DNA from 3 places in the Ruegeria sp. CDSC025 genome. Region 3 is predicted to be linked to each of the others. Evidence: riboswitches for the same ligand, from Rfam matches in the RefSeq annotation. Region 3 holds a riboswitch; each other region holds the start of a gene.
What was found. Region 3 has a riboswitch for cobalamin ahead of AC2FH8_RS12675 (hypothetical protein). Riboswitches for the same ligand answer to the same signal wherever they lie in the genome.
Positions count from the first base shown of each region.

Region 1 (8,022 bases), on a different contig from region 3:
CGCAGAACCGGCGGAACTGACTGTCATTACCTACAGCAAGGATCACATGGCCATCAGCGGTTTCGTAAACGTCATATGGAACGATATTTGGATGACCATTCCCACGGCGTTGTGGCACATTGCCGGATGTCAGATAATTCACGCCTTCATTGATCAGCCACGCAATCTGGGAATCGACCAGAGCCAGATCAATTTGCTGTCCCTCTCCGGTCTGGTCCCGATGGCGCAATGCTGCCAAAATGCCAACGCAGGCATACATACCGCACATGACATCAGCGATACCAACTCCAACTTTCATCGGCGCCCCTTGGGGATCGCCGGTCAGAGACATGACACCGCCATAGCCCTGCGCCATCAGATCATATCCGGGCTTTGATGCGTTAGGCCCATCCTGCCCGTAGCCTGAGATCGAACAATAGACGAGGCTAGGGAATTCCTGCGAGAGCGATTTGTAATCCAGCCCGTATTTCGCAAGCCCGCCGGGTTTGAAATTCTCGATCAGGATGTCCGCAAACGAGGCCAGCCGCCGAATTTCCGCCTGACCTTCGGGTGTGGTGATGTCGATGGCGACCGATTTCTTGTTGCGGTTGGCTGACATGAAATAGGCACTAAGATCCGATGGAACCCCGTCGGCATCAGCGACATAGGGTGGGCCCCACTGGCGCGTGTCGTCCCCTTTAGTAGCAGGGTTTTCGATCTTGATAACGCTGGCACCCAAATCGCCCAGCAACTGTGTGCAGGTCGGTCCGGCCAGAATGCGGGACAGGTCCAGAACCTTGACGCCCTTCAGCGGTCCTTCAGATCCGGCCATCATATCCTCCGCGGTCAATCTCAGCAGCGATTACGGTGAACCTATCAGACTTGGTTGCCGCTTCCAGAGCATCCCTCAGTTCGGCGCGGGTGCGCACCGTGTAACCATTCCCACCGAAGGCCCGGCCCATAGCTGCAAAGTCGTGGCGGTCGAAATCGACGCCTACGTTCCCCATTTGCCGCTGACGCTGTTTCAATTCGATCAGGGCAAGGCTGGCGTCGACGAACACCAGGAAAATCGGGTTACCACCCATCTCGGCAACGGTCGACAGTTCTCCGGCGACCATCAGGAACCCGGCATCACCGGAAAAGCTGATGACCGGGCGCGTGGGTTCGGCCAGCTTCAGCCCGATGGCCATTGGCAGAGCGCAGCCCATGGTGCAGAGCGCCGAAGACTGGATCAGCCCGCGTTCTTCGGAACATCCCCACATCTGGCTGAGAAGGATGCGATGTGCGCCGCTGTCAGCGGTGGCCAATGTCTCGGCAGGAAGAGCCGCGCGGGTTTCCGCAATTACCGCGGCGGGACCCCATACATCATCAGTAGGGAAGGCTCGCGCCAGGGCGGCCCGAACCTGTTCGGGTTCGCCGCCGGGCCAGGTGGCGCGGGCAGGGTTGCCCTTTGCAATGGCCTCGAGGGTCGCGCCGGTATCAGCCACCAGGTTCAACCCGGCCTGATGCATGTAGTGATCGTTCGGAACCGCCGAAATGTCGATGACGCGCTTTTCTTCGGGGTCCCATATCTCGCGCCAGCCTGGGCGCATTTCGATCGGGTCATAGCCCAGACACAACACTAGATCGGCCTGTTCAACCAGCGGCACTAGATGGGTGTCAGCCAGCGGCGACAGGCCCGCGCCGCCAAGGCACAGTGGATGATCCTCGGGAACCACGCCCTTGGCCTTGTAGGTTGTCACAAAAGGAATGCCAAAATGTTCAAGGAACGCCTGCACCACATTGCGCGAGTCGTCATATAGAACATCCAGGCCGATAATCGCGATGGGCCGTTCGGCCTGTGCCACCCAGCGGCGGGCTTTTTCAACGCAATCCCCCTCGGGCGCGACGGCGGCAGGTTTGACAAGACGGCGGCGTTTGACATCGGTCACAGGCGCATCCGCAACCGAAATCGGCACGTCGATATGCACCGGTCCTGTGCGCGGCTGATTGGCCAGCGATACCGCTTTGTCTGCGATAATATCCGCGCCTTTGGCGGTCAGCATGAACGTCCCTTTGGTGATCGAGCGATAGACCCGTGCGTGATCCATGACCTGATGGGTGTATGTCAGCGCCTCATCTGCGTCGACACAGCCGGTCAGCACGATCATTGGCACCCGGTCCTGCAACGCATTGGCGACCACATTGATCCCGTTCATCGCGCCTGGACCGAGTGTGGCCACCAGAATGGCCGGGGCACCGTCGCGGTGATGCACCGCCTCGGCCATAAAGCCAGCCGCGTTCTCGTGTTTGGTCAGGTGAAAGGTTATTCCCGCCTTTTCCAACGCATCCACTAGGGTCAGCACCTCGCCACCTGGCATGCCAAAAGCGTGGCGGCAGCCAGCCTCATAAAGCCGTTGGGCCAGAATGTCCGCAGCGCGGGGCGACGAGTCCTGCATCAGTAAAGCTCCGAAAACTGTTTCAACGCAGATTGCGGAGGACAGACCCGGACGCAAGGCGCATCACGCCAGTGTGACTATTTGACAGCGGCTTCGGCCACGATCTGAAAGGTGTCATCCAATTCCTGGGCAATGTCCCTCAGGGGGTCTCCTCCCTCATAGATATAGGGCGCGAATACAAAGCTGGGCGTTTTATAGGACAGGGTGGCGGTACCGTCCTCGTTTTCAGTCACGTAAAACCGGATCGGTGCTTCGATCATTGCGCGCACCGAGGTTTCCAGCACGCGCACCGCATAGTCATTGTTGAAGGCGCCGATCACCAGATTGCCTGGGATTGTAATTCCCCGCGCGGCGGCGGCTTTGGTGGGGCCGGCCTGCGTGACAACGATCAGACCGTTTGCCTTAACCGCCGATTTGGTGTCCGAGACCAATTCATCATAGCTTTTGCCCGTTGGATACACGGCCCATCCCGAGAGCGGTTCGTCGGCCCAGGCGGGCAGAGCCAGCAGGGCGAAGACAGTCCAAAGCAGTTTCATCCAGAGGCCTCCTTTTAAGGTGTCTGCAGGAATCCTGCCAGAAATGTGAGAACGTCGCACTCACAATCTTGTGCGCATTCGGGATTGCGCCGCGCCGCTTAAAGCCGCAGAAACGGGCGCAGGACGAAGGGAAAGGTCTGGATCGGATGCGCCTGATGATCTGCAAAACCTGTGGCACCGCACGTGATCGGGCGGCCGAGGTGCAGGCTGTGCAGGACGCACTGAAAAGGGCCGGATTTACGGATCAGGTCGAAGTGAGCGAACACGCCTGTTTCAGCGGCTGCGCGGAACCCACGGCGCTGGCTATACAGGCGCAGGGGCGCGCATCTTATGTGTTTTCGGGTGTCGATGTGGTGGCGGATGCCGCGGATATCGCTGAAACTTGCCGTACTTACCTGAACAGCCCGCAGGGCTGGATTGAAGACGCCCGACCCTGCGGGCGGCTTCGGATGTGTTTGCGTGCGCGTATTCCGGCGCTTTAGTCGACCTGAACCGTAACCGCAGCACGAACCGGCACGTTATCGACCGAAAGCGGGCTATGGCTGTTGGAATTCAGTGAAACCGAAACCTCGACCTCGCCTTTGGGCAACTGATCAAGATGCATCCAACTGCCGTAAAGCCGGGCGAGCTTTTCTCCGTTGATGTAAACATGCGCGTGCCCTTCGCCTGCCATGTCTGCGGTCGATGCGTTCTGCGGTGCGAAGGTAAAGTTTTTTGGCATGACATGCAGGTTCCAGCCAGACATAGGATCCTGTGTCAGAGCGATGTCCAGTGTAGGTGCATCTGCGCCTGCCGGTAGGTTCAGGGCCGTGGAATGATCGTGGGCCATGGTCTCAGTGTGTGAGGCTCCGTGAAGAGACGGATCAGAATGGTCGTGGCCATCAAATGTGACGCCATTTGCAGCAGCAATTACAAATCCTGCACCGCCGCCAAAGACCAGACCGATCACGAATAGAGCAAGTGAACGGGTCATTGTATTTCCTTGAAAACATAGGGAAACGCGCCAAGTTTACACCCGGCGCGTTCATTCGAAGTGCGATCAGGCCGTTGCTTCGGAAGGTTGCGCTTCTTTCTGCCAGAAATAGCCAGCGAACGCGCCAACCAGAACCCATGCAACCAGACCGATTCCAAAAGCTCGTGCGGCGAACAATGCGCCAATTTCAGTCGGCACAGGGCCGGTGAAAACATCGGGCTCGGGTGCACCGATAAGATGTGGCACCAACAGAAGTACCGCAGCGATCACATAGCTGATCAGGTTACCTCCAAAGGCGATCAACCACATGGCGACAAGGGCTGCTGCAACCGTTGCGAACCACCAGACCTGACGTGCATAGACATCGGCTGCTGCGACACCCGGCACTTCGGGCGCCAGGGTGAAACCTGGTGCAAGGTGGAAGGCGATAAATCCGGCCAACCCCCAAAGAACGCCGGTCCGGCCATCAATCTGATGCCCTTGACCTTCGGCTACCGACATCAGCGCAACCATCACCAGCGCATAGCCGGTATAGGTCAGCATGGTAAAGATGACACTCAGCGCATCACGCGTCAGTTCAGAGAACATGCGCGGCAGCTCGGGATGAGCCGATACGGTCTCGCCCCCGAAATGCACCAGCTCTCCGGATTCATAAAGCTCGGCATGCAACAATACTGGTTGCACAAATACCAACTGCAGCAAGGCGGCAATCAGCCCCGCTGCAGCACCAGCGAACAACGCGCTGGTCAATATACGACTGAACACGGTCTTAGTGGCAGGGGAAGCCGGTCGCGTGACGCACGTCATGCGCTGCATCATGCAGGGCCGCTGCCTGAACGTGACCGGTCAGCGTGATGAGGCCCAGACCCAGAACCACTGCAAACATGACCGGAACAAAGCCTGTACGCGCGGCGGATGCTGTTTTCGTTTGTGTTGCCATTTTGTATTCTCCTCTGCCGCCGCACCCGACGGCCGGTGTTTCGTTTTTGCGCCTGGCAGGTCTCCTGGCTTGCGGGTCGATGCCTCTGTTCGCCTTCCCCCCGGAGAACCGGGAGTGGCTGGTTGAACAGGGGCTCTCCGCTTACAGTCGCGGGGGCGGCTTTGGAGTTGACCACCGAGGCAGTCGCACCAAATTCCCTCTTAGCATCCGGATTTCTCCGGCAGGACCAGACACCCCCATTTAGCCGCTATAGCTGTGGCGGTGCAATCATCATTTGCGACGTATTGTGTCAGATTATGCGCTTTTTCAGCAAATAAATATCCATGATCCAACCATGGTCGGCACGGGCATGGGCGCGGCGGTCTAGAATCTGCTGCGCAACCTCGGCCAAAGGGCCTTTGATCAGGATTTCCTCTTTCATGCCGACATATGCGCCCCACCAAATGTCCAATTCTTCCATGTTCAGGTTTTGGAAGGAACATTCGCCATCCAGCATCACCGCCACGTTTTCTGCGGTTTCCGGCCATCCTTCGTCCCGGATGCGACGACCAGTTGTTACGATATAGGGCGCGCCCAGTTCGTTGATCGGAATCGCATGGGCCGCCGTCAGCGCTTGCAGCGCGGTTATGCCGGGAATCACCCGTGTTTCTGGCTGAGGGGTCAAACGTGCCGCGATTCGCAGCGAACTGTCATACAGCGACGGATCCCCCCAGATCAGCAGCGCCACATGGCGGGCCTTCGGGTGGGCTGCGATGGCCTCCTTCCAGCGCAATGCAATCGCGTCGTGCCATTCGTCCACTCCGCGTAAATAGCCATCATCGGCACGGCGTTTGGGAATGTCGAAATACGCGATTTGCGGAGGGGTATCCGCGACCTGAGCGATGATCTGCTCGCGCAGCCCTGCCAGATCGGCCTTGTTTTCGCCCTTGCGGGGGATCAGGATCAGGTCCGCCGAACGGATCGCCTGCGCCCCTTGAAATGTCACATGATCCGGGTTGCCGGTGCCAATACCGATCAGCGTCAGGTCAATCATTTTCGAACTCTGCCAGAGGTCCATACAGGATCAGGGCCGGGGCGGTGCCGATCTCGGTTTCCAACTGCTGCGACAAGGCACCGATGGTCGAGCGTTGCAGCTTTTGTTCGGGGGTCGAGACGGATTCGGCCATCAAAGCAGGTGTATCCAGCGAAAGGCCGTGGGAATGTAAGGCCCTGACCAAAAGGGGAAAGGTGCGCTTGCCCATAAACACGACGGTCGTAGCCTGTGGATCAGCCAGTGCTGCCAGGTTCAGATCTTCGGGCAGTTTGCCACTGACATCGTGGCCGGTGACGAATTGCACGCGCCGCGCGGTCAGTCGCCGGGTCAGCGGAATGCCCGCCGCTGCCGCCGCCGCTACCGCCGAGGGGATGCCGGGGATGATTTCATAGTCGATCCCGGCCTCTTGCAGGGCCACCAGTTCTTCTTCAAGCCGGCCGAACATGCCGCCATCACCGGATTTCAACCGCACAACATGCTGACCGGTTTGTGCATATTCGACCAACAAGCGGCTGACGTGATCCTGCTTGGGCGAGGGGCGCCCGGCGCGTTTGCCGACACCAACCAGATCAGCATCCTCACGCGCGTGGCTCAGGATCGGGCCACTGCTGAGGTCATCAAACAGCACCGCATCGGCTTTCTGCATCCTGTCTACCGCCTTCAGTGTCAGCAATTCCGGGTCGCCGGGGCCTGAACCGATGAAGGACACAAAACCACTCATGCCGAGGCCTCGGCGATCAGATGAAAGAATGTCCCGGTGACATTGTTTCGCACCGATCCGGTTTGCGGGCCTTCCGCGCCTTCGGCGTCGAACACGCGCGCCAGCGGGGCGTCAGGCTGTTCGATGATCGAGGAATAGTGGAACTCATGCCCGCGTAGCGCTGTGCCTTCGGCAAATCCGGCCATTGGGGCCAATAATTCCGCCTTGCGATAACCCAGGTTGAACTTGCGCTTTTCATAGGAGGTCACAAGGCCCAGAAGGCCCGCCATTTCGTGCCGGGCACCCTCTTTGTCGATCAACGCCTGACCCAGCGCCATGTAGCCCCCGCATTCGCCATGCACAGGTCTTGTCTCGGCATGTTTGCGCAGCCCAGTCTGGAAGGTGTTGGCGGCGGCCAATGTGGCTGCGTGCAACTCGGGATACCCACCCGGCAGCCAGACCAGATCGGCATCCGGGGCAGGGGCTTCATTCGCCAGCGGTGAAAACGGTAGGATTTCTGCACCCGCCGTGCGCCAGCCTTCCAGCAAATGCGGATAGGTGAACGAAAACGCAGCATCCCGCGCCAGTGCGATCCGCTGCGCCGGAGGGCGGGGTAGCACGGCTGACGATGGCCTATTTGGGCTTGAGGAAGCCGCCCGCTTGATCGCCTCCAGATCGACATGTTCACGCAGGAACGCAGCATAGCCGACAATGGCGCTTTCCAGATCGGGATGTTCCACCGCCTGGATCAAACCTAAGTGCCGCTCGGGAAGTGTCAGGTCTCCGCGTCGTGGCAGAACGCCCAGAACCGGCAGGCCTGCACGTTCCATACCCAACCGGGTCAGACGCTCGTGACGCGGGCTGGCGCAGCGGTTCAAAATTACCCCGGCAAAGGGCAGGTCGGGGTTGTACATCCGAAACCCCAGCGCCGTGGCTGCAGCTGATTGCGCCTGACCGCCGACATCCAGAACCAACACCACAGGCCAGCCCATACGCTGCGCAGTTTCCGCGCTAGATCCATGGCCAATCTCACCGGGTTTGGCGACACCGTCGAACAGACCCATCGATCCTTCGGCTACGACGATATCCGCGCCGTCAGCCTGTGCCGATATTGCGTTCAGCAGAGGATCGCCCATCGCCCAGCTGTCCAGATTGAACGAGGCGCGCCCAGCCGCCGCCCGGTGAAAGGCCGGGTCGATATAGTCAGGGCCGCTTTTGAATGGTTGGACGGTCAGGCCATCCTCGGCCAGCGCACGCAGCAGGCCCAGCATCACGGTGGTCTTGCCAGTCCCCGAAGACGGTGCCGAAATCAGAATACCCGGAGGGTTAGTCATCACCATGGCTCCAGCTTGACCAAGGGCTGTCCGCGCTTTGCGGGCGATACCGGCGGTCGTAATCCTTTGAATACAGGCAGCTTTCGTCG
Region 1 covers NZ_JBXWOJ010000002.1:397,544-405,565, reverse strand. Annotated here, with positions in the region: gene AC2FH8_RS05195 (CaiB/BaiF CoA transferase family protein) at 1-811, opposite strand, end outside; gene AC2FH8_RS05190 (thiamine pyrophosphate-binding protein) at 798-2,417, opposite strand; gene AC2FH8_RS05185 (DUF302 domain-containing protein) at 2,495-2,953, opposite strand; gene AC2FH8_RS05180 (DUF1636 family protein) at 3,022-3,435, shown strand; gene AC2FH8_RS05175 (hypothetical protein) at 3,432-3,926, opposite strand; gene AC2FH8_RS05170 (CbtA family protein) at 3,993-4,691, opposite strand; gene AC2FH8_RS05165 (CbtB domain-containing protein) at 4,696-4,866, opposite strand; cobalamin riboswitch at 4,904-5,112, opposite strand; gene cobF (precorrin-6A synthase (deacetylating)) at 5,156-5,899, opposite strand; gene cobA (uroporphyrinogen-III C-methyltransferase) at 5,892-6,620, opposite strand; gene AC2FH8_RS05150 (cobyrinic acid a,c-diamide synthase CobB) at 6,617-7,939, opposite strand; gene cobM (precorrin-4 C(11)-methyltransferase) at 7,926-8,022, opposite strand, start outside.
Region 1: it holds a riboswitch for cobalamin, as region 3 does, so the genes downstream of both, AC2FH8_RS05165 (CbtB domain-containing protein) here and AC2FH8_RS12675 (hypothetical protein) in region 3, are expected to answer to the same signal.

Region 2 (8,022 bases), on a different contig from region 3:
CCTCGCTGACCATGCGGGCGTCGCACAGGATCGGTGCGCCGTCTTCCACCGCGGCACGGGCCGAGGTCACAAAACCGGGTGAGAAATGCACGAACTCTTCCAACCCCACCATACCTGCCGCGTGGATCATCCGAACGGCGACCTGTTCCTCATCGGCGTCGAACCGTGCCAGATCGGCCTCGGACCGGATGGTGGCAAAGCTTTGTTTGTAGATCGCCGCGCCGTCGGTTTCGTATTCATAGGGCATCAGGAGAAGTCCATGGTCATAAGTGTTTCGGGGCTTAACCCGCGCAGGTTTGGCTCATCTCCCGCGCGGCCTTGTTTGACAAGATCAAATCGACCATCGTGGCCGACCAGGGTGACATCAGCTGGTCCCATGCGCGCGCATCCTTTGGCACAGCCCGAGACATGCAAGTGGCCGGGAATACGCGAGGCAAGCGCGCGGGCGATATCGCGGGTCTCCACCTGCGCCTGCGGGCAGAGCGGGGCGCCGGGGCAGGCGTCAGTGGTCATCAGCGGGTCGGTGCCATCGGTGACGAACGCTGGGGCGGGTATCGCCGCCCCGCCTTCCATCAGGAACAGCCGCCAAGGGGTGACCCGCAGCGCAGAGGCACCGCAGGTCTCAATCAGCCCCGCAAGCCCGCGCGCTGGCAACTGACCGAACGCGGCTCCGTAAAACGCACCCAGTTCCACGATGCCCGGCTCAGGCAGAGCGCCAACATCACCCGGTGCGCTGCCTTGGCATTCTGACGGCAAATCTTGTGTCGCAACCACGCGGGCCATGCGCCGGGCCTCGGGCGTGTGGTGATCCGCGAACCATTCGGCCAGCGCGATCAGGTGGTCGATGGCGATTTTTTCGGTCACGCGACGCCCTGTTTCGGCCCCATCAGCGCGTAGGATCAGCCCCTCGGGGCCTGTCTCCAGCCGGATATCCGCGGAATCCCCGACCAACAGGCGATTTGGTCCGGTGTCGATGGCAAACCCAAACTTGGCTGGTAGCGACGGCAATTCGCCCAACCGGTCGATCAGTTCCTGCGTCAGTCGTGCGGTAAGATCGCCGGATTGGTAGAGCGGTGTCACCAGAATATTGCGCCGCACCTCGATACCCGGTTCCGCATCCAAAAGGTTCAGCGCAGCGAGTTCTTCCAGCAAAGGTTGGTGATCGGCCTCGGCCACACCGCGCAGTTGCAGATTGGCGCGGATGGTCAGGTCAATGGTGCCATTGCCGAACCGGTCGGCAAGTTCGCACAGGCCTAACATCTGCGCTGCCTCAAGGCGCGCCAGCCGCGGCCGAACCCGCACGACCAACCCGTCCCCCGACATCATCGGGCGATGGGCGCCGGGGCACCAGCCCTGAACGATCGGTGCACTCATCCCAACCCCTCCAGATCGGCTCGGATCGAGTTTCGGCGCGTGTTCCACAGGCCAGCCTCGAGCAGAGCACGGAACCGGTCCTGCATGGCCTGATGCGCCTGTGGGTTCTTCTCTTGCAGAAAGGCATCAACCTCGGCGTTACCCAGTGTGGCATCGTGGTAGATGTCAAACAGATGCGGTGCAACGGTTCCCGACAGATGGGCAAAGCTTGCCATATGATCCAGCGTTGCCGCGATCTCGGCGGCGCCGCGGAATCCGTGCCGTTGCATTCCTGCGATCCAGTCAGGATTAGCCGCGCGCGCGTGGACAACGCGGCTGATTTCCTCAGAGAGGGTTCGGGCGCGGGGGGTGTCTGGGTTGGTATTGTCCAGATGGTACAGCTGCGCAGTACCGCCAGTGACTTTCTTGGCGGCGGCAAAACCGGCCTCATGCGTGGCATAGTCATTGGCCAACAGCAGATCGGTTTCGGTCAGGTCCTGAAGGTGAACAAAGCTATCGGCGTGGGCAACGCGTTGGGTAATACCATCGACATCCCGTGCAATTTGCTCGCCCTCAAGCGCAAAGGAACTGGCATCCAGCCAAGCCTGACCGGCCTGTGTGCGCGCTTCGTCCGTATAGATTTCGGATAGCTGCGTCATGTTCAGGCCATAGCTGCCGGGGGCGGGGCCATAGACACGGGCGGCCGGTGCCTGCCCGGCATATGGGTTCCAGTCTGCTGCCTCGTCCCGTTCACACAATGCTCGCACTGCCTGGCCATACAGCGCAGAAAGCGTCGGGAATACATCGCGGAACAGGCCCGAGACACGCAAGGTCACGTCTAGCCGTGGACGGCTGAGATCAGTGATTGGCAGCACCTCGATACCGGAAACCCGCTCCGACCCCTTGTCCCAAACCGGTTTCACACCCAGTAGGTGAAGCGCCATGGCGAATTCTTCACCCGCAGTGCGCATCGTGGCCGAGCCCCAGAGGTCGACAATCAGCCCCTTGGGGTAATCGCCTTCTTCCTGCAGATGCCGTCGCACTAGTTCCTCGGCCAGTTTGACACCTTGGGTATAGGCCGCGCGTGTTGGAACCGAACGCGGATCGGTGGTGTAAAGATTTCGCCCTGTCGGCAGCACGTCCGAGCGCCCGCGATAGGGTGAGCCAGACGGGCCAGCCTCGATCCGTTTCCCGGCCAGTGCGTCCAAAAGTGATTGACGTTCCGCATGCGCTGAAGGCGTGGCATCAAAATTGCCGGTCACTTCGGGGACGCGGCCAAAGACGTGCAAGCCGTCGCCGAACTGGCTTTCTTTGATGTCGCAGACAAATCGGTCGATACGGGTGATCGCTTCGGCGGTACAGGTTGCCTGATCCAGACCCAGATCGCTTTCCAGACCAATGGCCTGCGCCTCATCCCGTATGTCTTCTTGTAGTCGGTCGCGGCGTTTGGGGTCCAGCCCGTCGGCGTTCGAGAATTCGTCCAGCAGGGATTCCAGCCGCACCATACGGTCCGGCGTGTCACTTGTTCGCATCGGGGGCGGGATATGGCCCAGTGTAACCGCGCCGATCCGGCGCTTGGCCTGTGCGGCCTCGCCGGGGTCATTCACGATAAAGGGGTAGATCACCGGCAGATCTCGGACCAACGCCTCAGGCCAGCAGTTTTGGGACAGGGCGACCGATTTGCCTGGCAGCCATTCCAACGTGCCATGCGCGCCGATATGGATCAGCGCGTCCGCGCCATGCCCCTTACGCAGCCAGAGATAGAAGGCAACATAGCTGTGGCGCGGGGTGCGCGAAAGATCGTGATAGTCGTCATCGCGCAGCTCGGGCGTGCCGCGTTCCGGTTGCAGCGCGATCAGTGTCTTGCCCCGGTTCAAGGCGGTAAAGTGGAACGCACCATCGGCAAAAACCGGGTCGTCCTCAGGCTTGCCCCAAATGGATTGCAGATCCGTTTGCAACTGTTCCGGCAAGTCTGCCAGCGCGGTCTGATAGGCCGCGAGCGGCCAAGCCAGTCGCGCATCCAAAAGCGTCTCGGCTATCGGTTCGCCGGGTGCTGTATCATAGCCTTCAGCCTGCAGATCGGACAGCATCGCCTCGGCCGAGGCCAACGCATCCAGGCCAACCGCATGGGCCATCTGCCAGTCCTTGCCGGGATAAGTCGACAGCACCAACGCTGGAACCTGATCTGGCTTGGGTTTGTCGCTTAGGCGCAGCCAGCCGTCCACCCGGTCTATGATCGCCTCAACCCGTTCCGGCTCGTGGCGGTGGGCAAAACGGGAATATTCCAGATACGGGTCGCGCTTGCCCGGTTCCTTGAACGAAGCGATGCCCGCCGAAATGCGGCCATCCACCTCGGGCAGGACCACATGCATTGCGAGGTCGGCGGGGGACAGCCCGCGTTCCGCATCGACCCAAGCCTTGCGGCGTGCGGTGGACAAGGCGACCTGAAATACCGGCACATTGGCGGCGTCCAGCGGGGACGTTCCCGAGGCGCCTTTGCCCGAAAAGGAGGTGGCGTTGATGATTGCCGAGGGGGCCAGCGCTACGACCTGTTCGCGCAGCCAGTCAGCGGCGGTAGGGGCTTTGAGCGACGGCGCAAATAGGCCAACAGCCTGAAACCCACGCGCACGCAGACGGTGGATCAGGGCCGCGACCGGGGCAGTGTCTGCCGAGGTCAGATAGGCGCGATAGAAGGTCACGAGGATGCGCTTGGCATCACCGGCGAATGCGGTATCCGCCGGGATCACACCGCGATCCGGACACCATACGCCACATTCCGGGATCGTCTTGGCCCCCATCACTGGGCCAGAATAAAGCCCCGCGGCCAGTGCCATTTGCGCCAGCGCAGCCTGCGCTGCGACCTCACCGCCTGTGTCGCAAAGATGCGCCAGCCGCCGCAGGGTTGAAACGGGCAGGGTAGAATAGTCATCCAGGCGCGTATCTTCACGTCCATCCGCCGGCAGGACTGCCACAGCGATGCCTTTGGCGTGGGCCAGTGCCAGAACCTGCTGCAATCCGTAGGACCAGTAGGGCACGCCACCGATCAGGCGGATCAGAATGCCTTTGGCGCCCTCCAGCGTCTGCTCGACATAGGTGTCGACAGAAAGCGGGTGCTTCAGCGCCGTTAGATTGGCCAGCCGCAGGGTCGGCATCCGGCCTTCGGGTCCACCCCCACGATGCCAGCCTGCCGCGAAAGCGCCAAGATCACTGTCGGAAAAGGACAGCACCACCAGATCCGCCGGGCTCTGGCCCAGATCGGTCGGGGTCTCCGTTTCCTCTAACCCGTGGCTTTCGCGGAAGACGACGTGCATGGTTTACTCGGCAGCCTCGGTCACACCCACGAGGATTTCGCGGATTTCAGCCTCTTTGATGTCGTCATGCTCGGCGATGACCACCAGACGCGAGCGACGCTCTTCACCTGGCTCCCACGGGCGGTCGTACTGATGACGCACACGGGCCCCGACTGCCTGCACCAAAAGGCGCATGGGTTTGCCGGTAACAGCGGCATAGCCTTTGACCCGCAGGATGTTCAGTTCATTCGCCAGACGTTCGATATTGGCGACCAGCTGGGCCGGATCGGTCTGTTCCGGCAGCTCGACAATGATGCTTTCGAAATCATCATGCTCGTGATCGTGGTGGCCATCGTGATGGCTGGGACGTGCCTCCATGTCATCTTCGGCAGCGGCCTCAAGCCCCAGCACAACACGTACATCCACAGCGCCTTCGGCCACTTCGACCACGGGCAGCGGGCGCGGAGCCTCTGCCGCGATGATTTCCTTGGCCTTGGCGACCCCCTCGGGGCCAGCAAGATCAGGCTTGGTCAGCAGAATGATGTCGGCGCAGGAGATCTGGTCCTCGAACACCTCGGATAGCGGCGTTTCGTGATCAATCGAGTCATCGGCCAGGCGCTGGGCATCCACCGCAGCGACATTCGGGGCAAAGCGACCGGCGGCCACAGCTTCGGCATCGGCCAGAGCAATTACGCCATCCACGGTGATTTTCGAGCGGATATCCGGCCAGTCGAACGCTTTCAGCAGCGGCTTGGGCAGGGCCAAGCCAGAGGTTTCGATCAGAATGTGATCGGGGCGCGGCTCTAGCGCCATCAGCGCCTCGATGGTCGGGATGAAATCATCTGCCACGGTGCAGCAGATGCATCCATTGGCCAATTCCATGATGTTTTCCGCCGGGCAATCGGGGATCGCGCAGGATTTGAGGATATCGCCATCGACGCCAACATCTCCAAACTCGTTGACCACAATGGCCAGGCGCTTGCCCTGCGGGTTCTGCATCAGATGACGCACCAGCGTGGTCTTTCCCGAGCCCAGAAAGCCGGTGATCACAGTGACGGGCAGTTTTTCGAGATTGCTCATATCTAAGCTCCAATCGGGGGAATGCGGGCCGCACAGTTTTTGCGGAAATGTTCAGGACGTTCGCGCCATTTAACGAGGCCATCTTGGGTCGCGAGATATTTGGTCGCACCTTCAACAATGGTCTCGACATGATCGGTTTCATCGAGATGCTCATAGACAAAGGTCCAACGTTCGGGTCCGCCACGCAGCACAATCGAGCAGCCCTGATCGCAATTTGAAAGGCATTCTACTGCCTTCAAAGTGACGCCATCAGGAAGTTCTGCCTGCTCCAACGCCTTGTGCAGCAACGCCCCAGGACGATCTGCATCATTCTCGACGGGCAGGCCGCGGCGGCAGGTCGTGCACACCAGCAGTTCAACAGGTGTGGTCTCGGTCATGTCTCTCATCCCCCCAAATCCTCTTCGCGGGGGACGGGGTTTCATGCGGGCCACGTATTGCGACATGGGCCCGACACCGGATCACCCCGTCCGGTTTCAACTTCGGATGTTGGCAGGTCTCCCGGCTTGCGGATGTCAGAGGCTGGCCTCTGGCAGATGTCCCGCCTTCCCGGCCTGTCTGGCCAGTGGCTTTGGGCACCCTCTCCGGTCACGGTCGCGGGGGCGGCTGCGTTTGACGGATGACCGCTGACGCATTCCCTTTTCATCTGCATGTGCAGACACCAACGGATGGGACATGCGGCACGGGCAGGGGGCTTGTCAAGCGCGGCAGACGCACGGAAATCATCGAGAATGGAAAAGCGACCTGCCAATGCCTGTCAGCGGCATGTTTGGTCAGTCAGATGCAAAATGACGGCAGGCGAGTTTGGGCTTTGCGCCTCGAAGATATCCAGACGAAAGGATTCGCGGGCCCGTTACTTCAAAGGGCATATCGCGTGGATTCGATAGAGCGGTCAAATTTACCGGCCGAGCCAGTGAGTTCACCGCCTTCTGATCAATCCGGTGTCAAGCTTCACTCAGCAGAGCACTGCCGTAGCGAGACGGCATGTCGCAGGCTCGAAAAGCCGAATGCGAAGCAACTGTTTGAAAGTATTGGAGGCGAGTACCGGAATCGAACCGGTGTACACGGATTTGCAATCCATAAAGACAGGCAGCGAAAACAACGGCTTATGGGTGCAAAACACCCCCTGACAAAAAGTGAACAAAAAGCGAAAGTTTCAACGCTCTTTGCGATCCAGAATGCTCACAAAATCGTTTCTAACCTTGGGATAATTTGATGAGTTGGGCGGTTGCAAACGAATGCGCCGAGCGCCGTTTTGGCAGCGCTGCGCGCAAGCAGATCATCATGTTTCTGGCCGACAAGGCGAGCGATGACGGCTCGGGCGTCTGGTGCTCCAAGGGAACGATCCAGCGCCACACAGAGCTCAGCGAGAGCACGGTAAAGCGCACCATCATCGACTTTCTGCGGGAAGGCATTCTGATCGAGACGGGGCAGCGGCAGTGCAAGAACGGCTACACCGTCATTTACCGCATCGTTCTGGAACGCGTGGCCGCGCTTGAACCCACGGCTGAGCCCGACATTGAGACGGGGGTCACTGTGAACCCCGTCCAGCCTGGACCCGGTACGGGGTCCACGGTGAACGGGGTACGGGGTTCACAGTGGACCCCAAACCATCCTAAAACCAACCATAAACCACCTACGCGCAGGCGCGAGGCGGCGGAGGAGGTTGAAGATCTGGAATCTGAGAAGATCTTGGCGGCCTATCCCGAAGACAGGATCCGAGACCGGCGGACCAGTCTGCGTTTGATCGCAGCGGCCGTGAAGGCCGGGGTAGAGCCCGATGATCTGCTGCAGGCGGTCAAAGCCTATGCCAAGGAAAGCGAGGGCTATACGCGCAGCAAGGTCTGTTTCTCGGACAACTGGTTCAAGATGCGCCGGTGGGAGAAGGGACTGGCCCAGATCCAGGCCGACCGCGAGAAGGCGCGAGAAGCCGAAGCCAAAGGTCGCGCTAGCCTCGCCGAGTGGATCCGTGAACGCCACCCCCTTTGTCGCCACATTACAAGCCGACAGATCGAGGGCTTGATTGTTTCAAAGTTGGTGACGCCTGAGCAGGTGCGCGCTGCGGGGCTGCAGGCATAAGTGCGACTCGATTGTTACGCCATGGCGTAAAAAGTAGATATTTACGTTGCAGCGTAATTTGTTTTAATTTACGCTGTGCCGTAAAAGGAGCCACATCATGGACCTCACAGCACGAACGGCCGAGCAGATCGGCGAGGCACTTCGCCGGACGCGCAAAGCGCGCGGCTGGACCCAAAGCGATATCAGTGCGCGCACGAATTTGCGCGTCGCGACGATTTCGTCG
Region 2 covers NZ_JBXWOJ010000002.1:384,686-392,707, reverse strand. Annotated here, with positions in the region: gene AC2FH8_RS05115 (precorrin-8X methylmutase) at 1-247, opposite strand, end outside; gene cobG (precorrin-3B synthase) at 247-1,374, opposite strand; gene cobN (cobaltochelatase subunit CobN) at 1,371-4,664, opposite strand; gene cobW (cobalamin biosynthesis protein CobW) at 4,668-5,723, opposite strand; gene AC2FH8_RS05095 (DUF1636 family protein) at 5,726-6,100, opposite strand; cobalamin riboswitch at 6,195-6,401, opposite strand; gene AC2FH8_RS05090 (hypothetical protein) at 6,936-7,799, shown strand; gene AC2FH8_RS05085 (helix-turn-helix domain-containing protein) at 7,897-8,022, shown strand, end outside.
Region 2: it holds a riboswitch for cobalamin, as region 3 does, so the genes downstream of both, AC2FH8_RS05095 (DUF1636 family protein) here and AC2FH8_RS12675 (hypothetical protein) in region 3, are expected to answer to the same signal.

Region 3 (8,022 bases):
CTTCGGTCAGCTTAGCCATCTCAGCCTGCGACCGTTCTGCGGCCTTGGCCTGAGCATCTTTGACGGCGGCCAGGATCAGGTCTTCGACCACTTCCTTGTCGTCGCCGTTAAAGATTGACGGGTCGATATCGAGACCTTTCAGCTCTCCCTTGGCCGTGGCTGTTGCCTTGACCAGCCCTGCACCGGATTCGCCGACAACCATGATGGTATTCAGCTCTTCCTGCATATCCGTCATCTTGGTCTGTAGATCCTGCGCGGATTTCATCATCTTGGCCATGTCACCCAGGCCGCCGAGTCCTTTGAGCATCGGTATTCTCCTAATATCCGGTTTGACGCCTAAATACGGGCGCGGTCGGCGCGGCACAAGGGCCGAGCTGGCTCCCGCCCGTCGTCAAGGCCTTTCCTCCCGTTGGGCCCGGGAGGTTTCCAGTTGGGTCAGATGAGACGGTTTCAGTCTTCCTCGAACGGGTCCCATTCGTCTTCGACCTCGGGCAGCGCCTCGGTTTCCACTTTGGCGGCACGTTCTTCCGGTGTTTCAATCCGCTTGATGCGTGCCTTCGGAAATTGCATGAGCACCGCCTGAACCAACGGGTGTTTCTCAGCCTCTGCTTTCAACGCCAGCTCGGCGGCGTCTCGAATCTCGGCGATGGTCGCAACCTCACCATCGGCTACAATCGACACAGCCCAGCGGTTGCCAGTCCATCGTTGCAGCGACGAACCCAGTCTCGCTGCCAGATCTGTGGGTGCGTTTTGTGTCGGGGTGAATTCGATCCGCCCCGGTTGGTAAGAAACCAGCCGCACCCCGTTTTCGACCTCGACCAGAAGTTTCACATCCCGATTGGTGCGGATCAATTCAACCACGTGGTCAAAACTCGGATACCGTGCCAGCGCCGATTGGATATCATGGGCCAGAGCGGCCGACGGCGCGCCGGCGGGGCTGCTAGTTGCGGACACGTAAGAAGATGATGCCGCTGGTACCGGAGCCTGAGAGGGCACGGCCATACCACCGCCCGGACCACCATTCGGAGGCGGTGGCGGGTTGTCCTGCAGGCGCTTGATCAGCTCTTCGGGGCTGGGCAAGTCGGCAACATGGGTCAGGCGGATAACGGCCATTTCAGCAGCCATCATGGCATTTGGCGCGGCCGATACCTCTTCCAGCGCTTTCAGCAACATCTGCCACATCCGGGTCAAAACGCGCATTGGCAGGGCCTCGGCCATTTGCTGACCACGGGCACGTTCATCAGGGGAAACCGTCGGGTCCTCGGCTGCGTCTGGCGTGATCTTCACAACCGAAACCCAGTGCGTGATTTCGGCCAGGTCACGCAGCACGGATAGCGGATCGGCCCCTTCGGCATATTGCCCGCCCAATTCAGTCAGCGCGCTTGCTGCATCCCCTCGCAGGATCATTTCCATCAAGTCCAATACCCGGCCCCGGTCGGCCAGACCCAGCATCGCGCGCACCTGATCGGCGCTGGTTTCACCGGCCCCATGGCTGATTGCCTGATCCAGCAGCGAAGTTGCGTCGCGCGCCGACCCTTCGGCCGCGCGGGTGATCAGCGCCAGGGCATCATCCGCGATCTGTGCCTTCTCAGCCGCTGCGATCTTATTGAGCAGGCCAATCATGTCCTCGGGTTCGATCCGGCGCAGGTCAAATCGTTGGCACCGCGACAGAACAGTCACCGGGACTTTGCGGATTTCGGTCGTGGCAAAGATGAACTTCACATGCGCAGGAGGTTCTTCCAACGTCTTGAGCAGCGCGTTGAACGCGCTGGTCGAAAGCATGTGAACTTCGTCGATGATGTAGATCTTATAGCGCGCACTGGCGGCACGATAGCGCACCGAGTCGATGATTTCGCGAATGTCATTTACGCCGGTGCGGCTGGCGGCGTCCATCTCCATCACATCGACATGGCGGCCTTCCATGATGGCGACGCAATGTTCGCACTGGCCGCAGGGTTCGGTCGTGGGCTTGCCTTGCCCATCAGGACCGATGCAGTTCATGCCCTTGGCGATGATCCGGGCCGTGGTCGTCTTACCGGTGCCGCGGATGCCAGTCATGATGAAGGCTTGCGCAATCCGGTCGGCCTCGAACGCGTTTTTCAGCGTGCGCACCATTGCGTTCTGACCGACGAGGTCAGCAAAAGTTTCCGGGCGGTATTTCCGCGCGAGAACCTGATAGGCGGGGCTGGGCGTGTCGGTCATGTCTGCTCTGTTGGATTCGTGTCAGGTTTGCAGCGTAGAGACCCCCGCCGTCCGCGTCCACCGCGCGCGAAAAGGAATTTCGTTTTGGCAAGTTGCATCAGAGCCGGTAAATCATGAGGGGCCTCAGCCCCATGTGGTGATGCAGGAAAAGGAGCTGTGTTGGAGAGTTTTGCAATTCACCCTCTTGGATTGGGCAAAGGGCAGATCGCTCTGTGCCCACTGCCGGGTGTCACGGGCGATTATGCTGGAGATTTCGCAGTAATCCGAGATTGGGCGCCGGACCTGGTCATCTCGATGACTACTCTGGATGAGTTCCAGCATTCCGGCGGGTTGTCATTCGAGGCGGACCTGCAGTGCGAACGAATTGCCTGGGTCCACCTTCCGGTCTCCGATTTCGGCGCCCCCACGCCTGAGGTTGAGGCGCTTTGGCCGCAAGCCAGCGCCGCCGCCCAACATGTCCTTGCCAGTGGCGGCAAGGTGCTGGTGCATTGCCGCGGTGGGTGCGGTCGCTCGGGGATGGTTGTGATGCGGCTAATGGTGGAATGCGGCGAAGCGCCTGGCCAAGCGCTTCGGCGGTTGCGTGCGGTGCGGCCCTGCGCGGTGGAAACCGACGCGCAAAAGGACTGGGCCGGGTTGCCGGCCCGAACCCTTCCCTGAATCAGGCAGACACTTGATACGGAATACTGTCGCTGCGCGGCGGCAGAGTCGAAACGTCGAGCATCGCACAGGGTGGTTCTGACAGAAAACCAGCGGATTTCTGGATGAACTCCGGCCCGAACATCATGTCGCCATAGGCGTCCAGCATTTCTGTCGGCGTGTCCGTGCTGGTGCCGCAATAGACCCTGATCTGTTCTGATTGGGCCCGAAAACGGGCCGTGCAGCCTTCGGTGCAATGGGTCAGATCGCTAGTGCCTTCGACCTCGAATGTTTTGGATGCTGCAGGCGTTGCCGTCGCCATCGCCTCGGCCATGGCGCGTGCCATTCGGGCCAGGGCGGGGCAGGGTTTCCCGGTCCTCTGACAGACGGTTGCGGTGAATTCATGTGTCTTTGTCTTCCAGATCATAATGCGCCCTCCGCGCGCAGGACGAAGGGTGAGGATCAGGTGTGACAGCGCGCTGACGACCTGCCCGGACACCCCGCCCGAGTTTCGGTTTCGATACGATGGCAGGTCTCCTGACTTGCGGGTCGTCGCTTTGCCGACCTTCCCAGCCCTGGGGCCAGTGGTATTTCGGCATTGCTCACCGCTTACAGTTGCGGGGGCAGTCGCGGAGTTGGCCCTTTCCGACATCGCCGGGGCAGACCGCACCGTGTTCCCTTTTCATCCCGCCCCAATTCCGGGGCAAGAACCATCACCACATCGCTAGCGGCTATGCAGACCCCGAGTCAAGCCACCTGTTGGGGTGCAAACCGGACGTTTGGTCATCTTGATGAAATCTTGACTCTGGTGGCCGAAATCGGGCCGATTGTTGAGTGAACCGAGTAGTTCAGAACTTGTCGGAAGCGCCATGCTTGATACCACGCCCTGCGTCCAGACTAAGGACTTTGACTTTGCCTCATGCTCTGCCAGCCTGTCGGCACGGCTGTATCTGCCTGCAACCGAGCCGAAGATCGCCGTGGTGATTCACAGCGCAACTGCAGTGCCGCGCGAATATTACCAGCATTTTGCCCGTTGGCTGGCCGCCGAACAGGGTATGGCCTGTCTGACCTATGACTACAGCGATTTCGGGCATTCGCTGCGCGACAAACTCAAAACCTCTGAGGTGACCATGGCGGATTGGGCCTTGGTCGACATGCCCGCCGCACGGGCTGAGATGCGCAGGCGGTTCCCGGACGCTTTGCAGTGGAGCATCGGTCATTCCCTTGGCGGCTTGCTGGGGCCGGTGCAGCCAGACATTGATCAGATCGACCGGATGATCTGTGTATGTTCGGGGCTGGTTACTCTGTCCGACCATCCCTGGCCCTATCGCGGGCTGGCGTGGATGTTCTGGCATGTGCATGGGCGTCTGGCAGTGAATGCGCTGGGCTATCTGCCGGGCAAAGCGGTGGGGATCGGTGCCGATTTGCCTGGTCCGGTCTATTGGCAATGGCGTAGCTGGTGCACGGCGCCGCAGAATTATGTGCCGCAGATCGGTGACGCTCTGCCCGAAGCGAGATGGGCGCAATCGAATACGCCGGTGGACCTGTTCACCTTCGAGGACGACCAGATGGTGCCGCCAGACGCTGTCTGGCGGCTTGCCGATCTGTATGGACCAAAGGCGCGGCGACATCTGTTGTCTCCGAATGAATTCGGAGCGCCTGAGATCGGTCATATTGGCGCTTTTGCCCGCAGAAACCGGGCGGTTTGGCCCCGGTTGATTGCCTGAAAACGAGGCGCCTTTCTGTCACGCTCAGTGTCTGCTGCGGGACTTTTTGTCATTCATGACGGATCGCACCATTTTGCCAAAGGCTTTGTCACGTGCCCGTGACTGCGCGAGGGTTTCGGAATTCCTCTGATCTTCGCGCCGAAGCTTGTGCCAGCGCGCCAGCCGGTCGGGCTCAAGCACGCCATTGGCAATCGCCTCCTGCACAGCACAACCGGGTTCGGCCTGGTGCTGGCAATCTGAGAACCGGCACCTTGCAGCCAATTCAAGAAGGTCTGAGAAAACCTCATCCACGCCGTCTTGGGCTTCCATCAAACGCAGGGCGCGCATTCCTGGCGTATCAATCAGCCACCCCCCGTTTCGCATCGGGTGAAGCGCACGATAGGTCGTGGTGTGGCGACCCCGTGCGTCATCCTCGCGGATCCCCGCCGTTGTCCCGGCCTGACCAGTCATGGCGTTCGCCAATGTGGTTTTGCCGACACCGGATGAGCCGACCAAAGCAGCAGTTTGCCCGGCAGGGCACCAGGACAGGATCGGATCAATCTCTGACGCCTCCAGCGCGTTGACGGTTAGAACGGTCAGAAACCGAACCAGCGAACTGGCCTGACTGGCATAGCTCTCTGGGTCAGGGCAGCTGTCGGCCTTGGTCAGGACAACAACCGGATAGCACCCGGCCTGATGCGCCAGTGCCAGATAACGTTCAAGCCGGGCCAGATTGAAATCGGCATTGCAGGAACTGACGATATACAGCACGTCCACATTCGCCGCGATCAGCTGAACCTGCGCACCGGTGCCTGCGGCCCGGCGTTGCAAGAGGCTTTTGCGCTCCAAAAGATGCCGAATGCGGTTTTGATCATCCGCAAGGATCCAATCGCCAACCGCAAATTCGCCGGTTGATCGGTCAGGGGTCAGATCAGATGTGTCGCCCAGCGCATTCAGGCCGATCAGGCGATCACGATGGACGGCGTTGATGCGATGCGGTGTGCAGGTAGGGTTCACAGCATGTTGGGCTGCAAAATGAGAGGACCATCCCAGGTCCGAAAGTGTTTTGGACATTGTTCTGCCTGTGTTCAGATACAGGAAACCATCAGGGTGGCAGACGCGCACCCATCGGTAACGTGTTCAGGCAAGAGCGGGGGTTAGTCCCGGAAACGCTCTGCCCGAAGGGTCATTGCTACAATCATAAAGTCCCTCCTGCGGCAGTCGTTGCGCGTAAGTGAGAGGTTGGACATCGACCCAAGCGGGGCTCGTTGTGGCTGCTTCCTTCCGGATCTGACCAGGTTGGCGAGGCGCTCGCCCGCGCCAACCTCTCGAGGGTGGATATAGGCAGTTGGCCGGAAAAACACAACCCGTCAGAAGGTCAGAAGAATCCGTAAAAAGCCATTTTCGTCGGTTCCAAGGACTTGTGGATCAAATTCCTGAATGTCCTGCAGAAGTCGGTGGGCATTTGGACCGGTGCGTAAGATCGCCTGCGTACCAGTGTTACTGGTGATTCTGAAGGGTTTCTGGGCCTCTTCCAGCGGATCGCTGACCAAGGTGCCTGACAGATAATCCAGCAGGGCTTGCTGGACCGGCAGGATGGGCATGTCGATACGTTGCGCATTACCCGCAAATGGGAAATGCCCGCCCCCGCTGGCGCGATAATTGTTAAGCGCGACGGCAAATTGCTGATCCGGTGCAATGGGGGTGGCACCGACCAGAACTTCTGAAACGCGCCGGTTTTCGGCGTTGATCAAGGTGCCCATATCGTCGAAACGCGGAGGTTGTGTCAGATCAATTCTGCAGGACAGCCCGTATAGCACATCAAAGTTGTGACCCACCCGATTTTCGCAAATAAGTTCGGATGCAGATCCGGTCGAAATCTGGTTGAAAACAGCTGCGGACATCTCAAGCCAGTCCACGATTTGGTCACCGGATACAATGACACCCTGCAATTCGTTTGGAAAAACATGCAGGTCAACCACGTTACGCAGGAATATCTCGCCAGGCTTAACATCCGTATAGAATCGCGGCCCGGCCCGACCGCCGAATTTCGAAGGTGAAACCGCCGATAAAATCGGAATGTCTGCCAGGTCGGTTTCGGACATACACAGACGTAACGCGGCAGCCTGGGCGGCGGCGACCAGCCTCAGTCCACGGTCCTCGGTGCAAAAGCTGAAATAGCTGTGCAGATGGTGCGGGGTGCGGCCGACCGGCTGGCCCGCTCGCCTGCGGGTTTCGGCATGACCAGAGGAAAACAGATGCAACAATTCCGGATCTTCGGGCGCCAGTGATACGATTTCGTCGGGACGCCCCGCAGATATCGGTCGCAGCGCCGCCCGGGCTTCGCCAGCGGTCCAGCCGCCGCGCTCTGCCGAGTGAAGTTTCAAGTCGATCACCCCCAGATGTGATCCGGCCGTTCCGGGTAGGACAACTGGTTTGCCATGCACCAGAGTGTTTTCAGAGCCGGCCTTGACGGGATAGGTCAAATGGGAATGACCAGCAATTATTGCGTCGATACCTTCGATTTCGGCCAGCGGAATAATCGCGTTTTCCATATTCCGTTGTGACCTGTCCGGTCCGAAACCGGTATGGGCCAGCGCGATGATCAGGTCGCAATTTTCGTCTTTGAGCTTTCTGACTTTGTTTGCCGCACAAGTCAGGATGTCCTGAGTGGTAAGGGTGTCGTGCAGCTTGTGCGCCTCCCATTGCGCTGTCTGAGGCGGGAGGACCGAAAAAACCCCAATTTTCAAGGCCATAGGTGTCGGCGAGCCAGGGATCTCTTTGTGCAAAATGACATGATCTTGCCAGATCTGAGGCCCATTCGTGCGCAAGGCGTTGCTGCTGAGCACAGGGCAGGGGGCGTCAGAGATAACGTGCTGTAAGAATTGAAGCCCGAATCCGAAGTCGTGGTTTCCCAGGCCAATCGCGTCATATCCCAGGCTGCCGAAGGCCTGCATCAGGATGTGCGGCGCATTGGCGGGATCGGCAGCCCAATCCCCCAACGGTGTACCCTGCAGAGCGTCTCCGTTGTCGAAGAGCAAGACGATATCTCCGTCTGCCTCAGCCTCGTTCCGCGCCTGCCGGATCAGGCTGGCCGTTCGGGTCAATCCGATCGTAGGTTCGTCTTGATCCGCGTAATAATCAAAACTGCACAGGTTCATGTGCAGATCGGTGGTCGCCAAAATCCGGATACTTACAGACTGATCAGACAAATGCGAAATTGTTTTTTATACTCTACTTTTGGCAGTTTTATGAATAACAACTTCAACAAAAAGCATAGTAAGTGCAAATTTTTTTATGCACTTGCGGTAATTTGACGGGATCGCCTCGGTTTTCGGTCGTGGAATTGTCGTTGCAACACCGAAGCTGTCATGGCAGCCCTGTGCAGGCGAACCAGAGGAATTTAAATGAAGAACGCGGAACAGGTAACGTTTGGTGGATCAGGGCTGGATCGTGCCGCACATCTTCGCGGAGACGT
Region 3 covers NZ_JBXWOJ010000008.1:45,616-53,637, reverse strand. Annotated here, with positions in the region: gene AC2FH8_RS12690 (YbaB/EbfC family nucleoid-associated protein) at 1-307, opposite strand, end outside; gene AC2FH8_RS12685 (DNA polymerase III subunit gamma/tau) at 451-2,202, opposite strand; gene AC2FH8_RS12680 (protein-tyrosine phosphatase family protein) at 2,359-2,859, shown strand; gene AC2FH8_RS12675 (hypothetical protein) at 2,861-3,265, opposite strand; cobalamin riboswitch at 3,349-3,568, opposite strand; gene AC2FH8_RS12670 (alpha/beta hydrolase family protein) at 3,708-4,565, shown strand; gene rsgA (ribosome small subunit-dependent GTPase A) at 4,590-5,618, opposite strand; RNA gene ffs (signal recognition particle sRNA small type) at 5,777-5,875, opposite strand; gene AC2FH8_RS12655 (5'-nucleotidase C-terminal domain-containing protein) at 5,915-7,756, opposite strand; gene nudC (NAD(+) diphosphatase) at 7,952-8,022, shown strand, end outside.